One region of the Micromonospora sp. NPDC023869 genome, then DNA from elsewhere that is predicted to be linked to it. Evidence: predicted binding sites of a transcription regulator. Region 1 holds the regulator's gene; the other holds the start of a gene.
The links. Region 1 encodes HrcA, which represses chaperone genes, less so after heat shock. Its sites were predicted from a motif close to GGTTNGCACNCTCNNNNNGAGNGTGCNAACC; they were not measured.
Positions count from the first base shown of each region.

Region 1 (4,207 bases):
CCGGGGGAGCGGACGGAGGACTTCGCCGAGTCGCTGGCCCAGGTGGTGGCGGCGGGCGTCGACCACGTCAGCGCGTACGCCCTGATCGTCGAGGACGGCACCCGGCTGGCCGCGCGGATGCGACGCGGCGAGCTGCCGTACCCGGACGACGACGTCGCCGCGGAGCGTTACCTGGCCGCCGAGGCCGCTCTCGACGCGGCCGGTTTCTCCTGGTACGAGGTGTCCAACTGGGCGCGGACACCGGCCGCCCGGTGCCGGCACAACCTGCTGTACTGGACCGGCGGCGACTGGTGGGGCCTCGGCCCGGGCGCGCACAGCCACGTCGGTGGCGTGCGCTGGTGGAACGTGAAGCACCCCCGCGAGTACGCGAGCCGGCTCGCCGCCGGTGAGTCTCCCGGGATGGCCCGGGAGGTGCTCACCGACGGCGAGGCACACATGGAGGACGTCATGCTCCGGCTGCGGCTCGCGTCCGGGCTGCCGCTGGACGTCCTCGACGAGGCCGGTCGGGCGGCCGCCGCACGGGCGGTGGCGCAGGGCCTGCTCGCCGCGCCGGCCCACGCGGCCGGCCGCGCCGTCCTCACGGTGCGCGGCCGGCTGCTCGCCGACGCCGTGGTGCGTGACCTGCTGCCCTGACAAGCGCCTCCGAGGTCAGCGCTTCACGAAGGCGTAGGTCATCGGGTAGCGGTAGAGGGCGCCCTCGTTGGCCTTGACCCCGGCGATGATGCCGAAGATCACCGGCACGATCCAGACCAGGAAAGGCACGAAGAAGAGCAGGCCGCAGGTGATCGCGGTGAGCACCCAACTGAGCAACCCGGCGATCGCCCAGGTGATCTGGAAGTTCACGGCGGCCACCGAGTGTGCCCGGACCACCGGGCTCTGCTGGCCTCGGGTCATCATCGCGATCAGCGGTGCGACCCAGCCCAGCAGACCCCCACCCACGATCACCCCGAGCGGGCCACCGAAGTGGGCGATCAGCGTCCAGGTCTTGTCCTCGTTGTTGGCGTAGCCGCCGCCGGGAGGACCGTAACCACCCGTCGGGTACCCGACACCGGGTGCGCCACCCGGCGGGTACTCGCCCGGCGGGGGATAGCCACCCGGCGGCGGGTAGCCACCTGACGGCGGATAGTCACCGGGCGGGCCGTAACCACCGGGCGGCGGGGGCTGGTCGCCGGTGGGCGGCGGATAGTCGCCGGGCGGGGGATAGCCGGGCTGGCCGGAGGAGCCCGACAGTGGGGAAGTGGGGTCGTCGCCGGACCCTGGAGGACGAGGTGGTTCAGTCATGTGGTCACGGTAGGTGCCAGCGGCAACGGACGCACCATAGCGACACCGGGGCGTGTCAACCCGTCGGCCGGTTTCCGCCACCACCGGGACGACTTGATCATCGCGGGCACGGGAACCCCGACGTAGACTGGCACTCGCTACAGTCGAGTGCCAGAGTGTTCCTCTGGCACTCTGGGCGCTCCGGGCTGACCTGCGACAGGAGGTGGGAGGATGGGTCTCGACGACCGGAAACTCGCCGTGCTCCGGGCGATCGTCGAGGACTACGTCGCCACCCAGGAGCCGGTCGGCAGCAAGGCGCTCGTGGAACGGCACCAACTCGGTGTGTCCCCGGCCACCGTACGCAACGACATGGCCGTGCTGGAGGAGGAGGGCTACATCCGCCAGCCGCACACCAGTGCCGGACGGGTGCCCACCGATCGCGGCTACCGCCTCTTCGTCGACCGGCTCAGTCGGGTCAAGCCGCTCAGCCCGGCCGAACGCCGGGCGATCGAACGGTTCCTGGTCGGCGCGGTGGACCTCGACGACGTGGTGCACCGGACCGTACGCCTGCTCGCGCAACTGACCCGCCAGGTCGCCGTGGTGCAGTACCCGAGCCTGGCCCGCTCCACCGTCCGGCACCTGGAACTCGTGCCGATCTCCACCACCCGGCTGACGCTGGTGATGATCGCCGACACCGGCCGGGTGGAGCAGCGGCTTGTCGAACTGCCCGCGCCGGTCCCCGCCGACGACGTCCTGGACCTGCGCCGACTGGTCAACGAGAAGCTGGTCGGCACCCGCCTGTCCGACACGCCACCGCTGGTGCAGACACTCATCGACGAGTGCGCACCGCACCTGCGGGCGGCCATGACCACGCTCTCCACCGTCCTGCTGGAGACCCTCGTCGAACGGCACGAGGAGCGGCTCGCCCTGGCCGGCACCGCCAACCTGGCCCGGGGTGGCCTGCTCGACTTCCAGGGGTCGCTGCGCCCCATCCTCGAAGCGCTCGAGGAGGAGGTGGTGCTGCTCAAGCTCATCGGCGAGGTCGAACCGAGCACGCTGCGGGTCCGCATCGGCGACGAGAACCAGATCGACAACCTGCGGGCGGCGTCCGTGGTCAGCACCGGATACGGCCCGGGCGCGACCATCGTCGGGGGGATGGGCGTGCTGGGACCGACCCGGATGGACTACCCCGGAACAATCGCCACGGTGAGGGCCGTGGCACGCTACGTGGGCGAGCTGCTGGCCCAGAACTGACCAGTCAGGGCCGACGGCAGGCTGCCGCCACCGACCGGCGTAACGCGAGACGAACACGAGGACACGGAACCCAGTGGCCAGGGACTACTACGGCATTCTCGGCGTGAGCCGAGGGGCCTCCGACGACGAGATCAAGCGCGCCTACCGCAAGCTGGCGCGCCAGTTCCACCCGGACGTGAATCCGGACCCGGAGGCCCAGGAGAAGTTCAAGGACATCAACGCCGCGTACGAGGTGTTGTCCGACGACCGGAAACGGCAGATCGTCGATCTCGGTGGCGATCCGCTCGCCCCGGGCGGCGGCGGTGCCGGTGGACCGGGCGGCCCCGGTGGCGCCGGACCCTTCGTCGGCTTCCAGGACATCATGGACGCCTTCTTCGGCGGGGCCACCGGCGCCGGGCGTGGCCCGCGACCGCGTACCCGGCCCGGGGCCGACGCGATCCTGCGGCTGGAACTCGACCTGCAGGAGACCGCCTTCGGGGTCGAGGCCCCGATCACGGTCGACACCGCGGTGCTCTGCACCACCTGCACCGGGGCCGGCACGGCGGCCGGCACCCACCTGGCCACCTGCGAGGCGTGTGGTGGCCGGGGCGAGGTGCAGTCGGTGCAGCGCACCTTCCTCGGCCAGGTGGTCTCCGCCCGACCGTGCACGGTCTGCCAGGGCTACGGCACCACCATCCCGCACCCCTGCCCGACCTGTGCCGGTGACGGCCGGGTCCGGACCCGCCGCTCGCTGACCGTGAAGATCCCGGCCGGCGTCGAGGACGGGATGCGGATCCGCCTGGCGCAGCAGGGCGAGGTCGGCCCGGGCGGCGGCACCGCCGGTGACCTGTACGTGGAGATCCACGAGCGGCCGCACGACGTCTTCTCCCGCAAGGGCGACGACCTGCACTGCCGGGTCACCGTGCCGATGACCGCCGCCGCGCTCGGCACCCGGCTGACCATCAAGACGCTGGACAGTGAGGAGCCGGTCGACGTCAAACCGGGCACCCAGCCGGGCAGCACGCTGCGGCTACGGGCCCGGGGCGTACCGCACCTGCGCGGTGCCGGTCGGGGCGACCTCTACGTCCACCTCGACGTGCGTACCCCGACCAAGCTCGACGCCGACCAGGAGCGGATGCTGCGGGAGTTCGCCGTGACCCGGGGCGAGGAGGTCGCCGAGCTCAGCAAGCAGGGCGGCTTCTTCTCCCGGATGCGCGACGCCTTCAACGGTCACGCCTGAGGTGTCCGCACCGCTCTTCCTGGTCGAGTCGCTGCCCACGGGCGACTCGACGGTGCTCGACGGGCCGGAGGGCCATCACGCGGCCACCGTGCAGCGGCTCCGGGTCGGCGAGGAACTGCTGCTCGCCGACGGTCGGGGCGGCACCGCCGACGCCGTGGTCACCGCCGTCGGCCGAGGCACGCTCGACCTGGACATCACCGGTCGCGGGTACGTCGACGCGGCGAACCCGCGACTGGTGGTGGTGCAGGGCATCGCCAAGGGTGACCGGGGCGAGTTGGCCGTGCAGGCGATGACCGAGACGGGCGTGGACGAGATCGTGCCCTGGGCGGCGTCCCGCTCGGTGGTGCAGTGGCGCGGCGAACGAGGCGTACGCGCCCGGGGCAAGTGGGTGGCGACCGCCCGGGAGGCGGCCAAGCAGGCCCGCCGGGCGTGGCTGCCGGTGGTGGCCGGCGCCCCGGACGAGTCAAGCGCGTC
Region 1 covers NZ_JBVHKD010000019.1:33,846-38,052, reverse strand. Annotated here, with positions in the region: gene hemW (radical SAM family heme chaperone HemW) at 1-633, shown strand, start outside; gene ACZ31C_RS31250 (DUF4870 domain-containing protein) at 649-1,281, opposite strand; gene hrcA (heat-inducible transcriptional repressor HrcA) at 1,492-2,514, shown strand; gene dnaJ (molecular chaperone DnaJ) at 2,588-3,733, shown strand; gene ACZ31C_RS31235 (16S rRNA (uracil(1498)-N(3))-methyltransferase) at 3,735-4,207, shown strand, end outside.

Region 2 (4,207 bases), on a different contig from region 1:
CGATCGACCGGCTGGACTACGGCGACGCCGAGCAGTTGGCGGAGATGAGCGGGGCAGCCGAAGCACCCGAGGAGCCGCTCATCCTGGTCGACGAACCGGCGCCGCACCGACCACCGTACGACCGGGCGCAGCGGCGCGACGAGCGGCCGCTACCGACATAGGAAAAGGGCGGACCGCTGACGCGGCCCGCCCTTTCCGGCGTTGGAGCTGGACTCAGAAGTCCATGTCCCCGCCACCCGGACCAGCCGGGGCGGCCGGGGTCTTCTCCGGCTTGTCCGCCACGACGGCCTCGGTGGTGAGGAACAGCGCGGCGATCGACGCGGCGTTCTGCAGCGCCGAGCGAGTCACCTTGGCCGGGTCGATGATGCCCGCGGCCAGCAGGTCCACATACTCACCGGACGCGGCGTTCAGGCCGTGGCCGGCGTCGAGGTTGCGGACGCGCTCGACGACGACGCCACCCTCCAGGCCGGCGTTGACGGCGATCTGCCGCAGCGGGGCGTCCAGCGCGATCTTGACGATCTGCGCGCCGGTCGCCTCGTCGCCGGCCAGGTCCAGCTTGTCGAAGGCGGTCTTGCCGGCCTGCACCAGCGCGACACCACCACCCGGGACGATGCCCTCCTCGACGGCGGCCTTGGCGTTGCGGACTGCGTCCTCGATGCGGTGCTTGCGCTCCTTGAGCTCGACCTCGGTGGCCGCGCCGACCTTGATCACCGCAACACCGCCGGCCAGCTTGGCCAGGCGCTCCTGCAGCTTCTCCCGGTCGTAGTCGGAGTCGCTCTTGTCGATCTCGGCCCGGATCTGGTTGACCCGGCCCTGGATCTGCTCGGCGTCACCGGCACCGTCGACGATGGTGGTCTCGTCCTTGGTCACCACGACCTTGCGGGCGCGGCCCAGCATGTCGAGACCGGCGGCGTCCAGCTTGAGGCCGACCTCCTCGCTGATGACCTGGCCACCGGTGAGGATGGCGATGTCGGTCAGCATGGCCTTGCGGCGGTCACCGAAGCCCGGCGCCTTGACGGCGACCGACTTGAAGGTGCCCCGGACCTTGTTGACCACCAGGGTGGCCAGGGCCTCGCCCTCCAGGTCCTCGGCGATGATCAGCAGCGGCTTGCCCGACTGCATGACCTTCTCCAGGATCGGGAGCAGGTCCTTGACCGACGAGATCTTGCTGTTGGCGATCAGGATGTACGGGTCGTCGAAGACGGCCTCCATACGCTCCGGGTCGGTCATGAAGTAGGCCGAGATGTAGCCCTTGTCGAAGCGCATGCCCTCGGTGAGCTCCAGCTCCAGCCCGAAGGTGTTGCTCTCCTCGACGGTGATGACGCCTTCCTTGCCCACCTTGTCCATCGCCTCGGCGATGATCTCACCGACGGTGTTGTCACCGGCGGAGATGGAGGCGGTGGAGGCGATCTGCTCCTTGGTCTCGACGTCCTTGGCGAGCTTCAGCAGCTCCTCCGAGACGCTGGCCACGGCGGTCTCGATGCCCCGCTTCAGGGCCATCGGGTTGGCGCCGGCGGCCACGTTGCGCAGACCCTCGCGAACGAGAGCCTGGGCCAGGACGGTCGCCGTCGTCGTGCCGTCACCGGCCACGTCGTCGGTCTTCTTGGCGACCTCCTTGACCAGCTCGGCGCCGATCTTCTCGTACGGGTCCTCGAGCTCGATCTCCTTGGCGATGCTCACACCATCGTTGGTGATGGTGGGGGCACCCCACTTCTTCTCGAGCACGACGTTGCGGCCCTTGGGGCCGAGGGTCACCTTCACGGCGTCGGCGAGCTGGTTCATGCCCCGCTCAAGGCCACGGCGAGCCTCTTCGTCGAACGCGATCATCTTGGCCATACGGCGTTGTCCTCCTGGACACTCACGGACCAGCCGGGGTGTGCCCCGGACGGGCCGTCTGGTGTACGCACCTTGGGACGTCGCCACCTGGCGACGGCGACGTCTCCTCGGCCGGGCCGGATAGCCCGCGACGACCGGCCACTGCCCCGCCCGGGGGTCGTCCCCCGAGTGCGGCGGTGGCCCCACCGTCCCGACCAATTGGCACTCACGCCATGCGAGTGCCAATGACTTGTTTAGCACTCTGCCCTGCCGAGTGCAAGCACGACCGCCGCGATCAGCCGAGTTCGTGCGCCAGTTGGGCGTCGTTCACCGGACCCTCGTGTGCCCGCTGCTCGGCGTACGTGACGACCAGCCCGACCAACTGGGCGAGGTGGGCCGGCAGGGTCAGCAGCGCCGTCATCACCGTCACCACGACCGTGCCCACGGTCACCATCCGGGTGTCCATCGGACCGGTGCCGATCGACAGCAGCGCCGCCTGCTCGATCATGGCCGCGGCCAACGACACGGCGATCACCGCGCCGATCACCAGCGCCAACCGGCCGAGCAGCAGGCCCAGCCGCTGCCGCAGCATCTGGTGCGAACGGCCGATCGGGTTGTCCCGTTCGAACAGGTAGACCGGGCCGACCATCGCCAGCGCGAACACCGCGTAGATGCCGGGCAGGAAGCAGAGGCAGAGGCCGAACAGCACGATCATGCCGAACAGCAGGGTCCAACCCCAGAGCCCGAGCGCCCGCCGGAGCCCGTAGCGCAGGGCCGTGCCGAGGTCGACCGGGGCACCCGCCGCCTGCCGGGCGATCACCCAGGTGCCGGCGGCCCACCCCACGCACTGCGCCAGGCTGGCGATCAGACCCGCCCCGAACAGGCTGCCCACCCACACGAAGGCGTCGGCCCAGAACCCGGTGGGCAGCACGGCGCTGTCGCCGGCGAGCTGGTCCTCCCAGCGCGCGGTGGGGTCGATCACCAACCCGAGCACCGCCACCACCATCGCCGGCAGCACCTGCGTGATCAGAACGATCGGCAGCAGCACCGGCCAGCCCCGACGAACCGCGCCGACACAGCGCGCGTACCAGCCGCCCACCCCGGCACCGGGCGGATTCACCAACGGGCTGGCCGGGTCGAGGCCGTGCCCCGGGTACCCACCGTAGGGCGACGTCGGATAGGGCTGACCGGGATAGGGCAGCGGCCCCCCGACCTGGCTCGGGTACGACTGACCGGGATAGGGCTGGCCCGGGTACGGCTCACCTTGATATGGCTGACCTGGATCGGGCGCTGGTGCACCCGGCTGGCCGGGCACGCCGGACTCGGGGCCACCGCCCCACGGCGCGGCGGCCGCCGACCCCACACCCGGGGCCGGAGCGGGCTCGCCCGAGACGCCCGGCCCCGGCGACACCACGGACGGCTCACCGGCACCCGGCGGCGAGACCGACGCCGTCGGGTCAGTCGGTGGCGTCGGGGCCGTCGGGTCGACCGGCGGCGTCACGGATCCGGTCGACTGCGGGTTGGGGGCGGTGAGGTCGACCGGTGGCCGCCCGTCGCCCCGCTCAGTGGACCGATCAGTCTCGTTCGCGGATGGGTCGGGCCCGTTGGCGACTGAGTCGGGCTCGTTCACCAGCGGGGTCGGCTCGTTCGCGGGCGAGGGCCGGTCCGGCTCGTCGGGGGACGAGGACGGACCCGCCGGGGGCGGCTGGTCGGACATGGACGCTCCTCAGCGATGGCTGGATCGGCCCATGATCTTCCCTGGTCGGCCCCGGCGCCGCAGCCCTGCATCGGCCACGTTCCCAAAACCCCGTCCGACGATCAGCCGGCGAGGTCCGGGGTGTGCTCAGATGACGCGTACCCGCTCGGCCTGGGGGCCCTTCTGGCCCTGGGCGATCTCGAACTCCACCCGCTGGCCGTCGTCCAGCGCCTTGTAGCCGTCCATCTCGATCGCGGAGAAGTGAACGAAGACGTCCTGCCCTCCGTCGACGGCGATGAAGCCGTAGCCCTTTTCGGCGTTGAACCACTTCACGGTGCCCTGTGCCACGGTGTTGTCCTCACTCTGCGCGGCGTACCACAACTCCGGGCACCGGCACGCCGAGCACCCGAAGACCACCGGTTTCAGCGATCCGCGACGACCCCGAAAACGGTGACCGAAATCGCACGGTACACGAGGCGTGACGACCGCGCACGACCACAAATCGGGCGTATTCCGACTGACGGCATCGCCGTACGTCATTGTGGTAAGCATGCCGACATGACCAGCGCCATCGACGGGACCGGCACCCTGCGGGCGGACGTCCGCCGGGTCGAGCCGACGGACGCCGCCCGGATGCGGGCCCTCCGGCTGGAGATGCTCGCCGACTCCCCGCTGGCCTTCCTGGAGACGATCGCG
Region 2 covers NZ_JBVHKD010000002.1:787,907-792,113, forward strand. Annotated here, with positions in the region: gene ACZ31C_RS09405 (hypothetical protein) at 1-161, shown strand, start outside; gene groL (chaperonin GroEL) at 214-1,836, opposite strand; gene ACZ31C_RS09415 (hypothetical protein) at 2,111-2,935, opposite strand; gene ACZ31C_RS09420 (cold-shock protein) at 3,659-3,859, opposite strand; gene ACZ31C_RS09425 (GNAT family N-acetyltransferase) at 4,070-4,207, shown strand, end outside.
Region 2: groL (chaperonin GroEL) is a predicted target of HrcA. The motif match lies at 2,033-2,063, and genes of this name have one in related genera.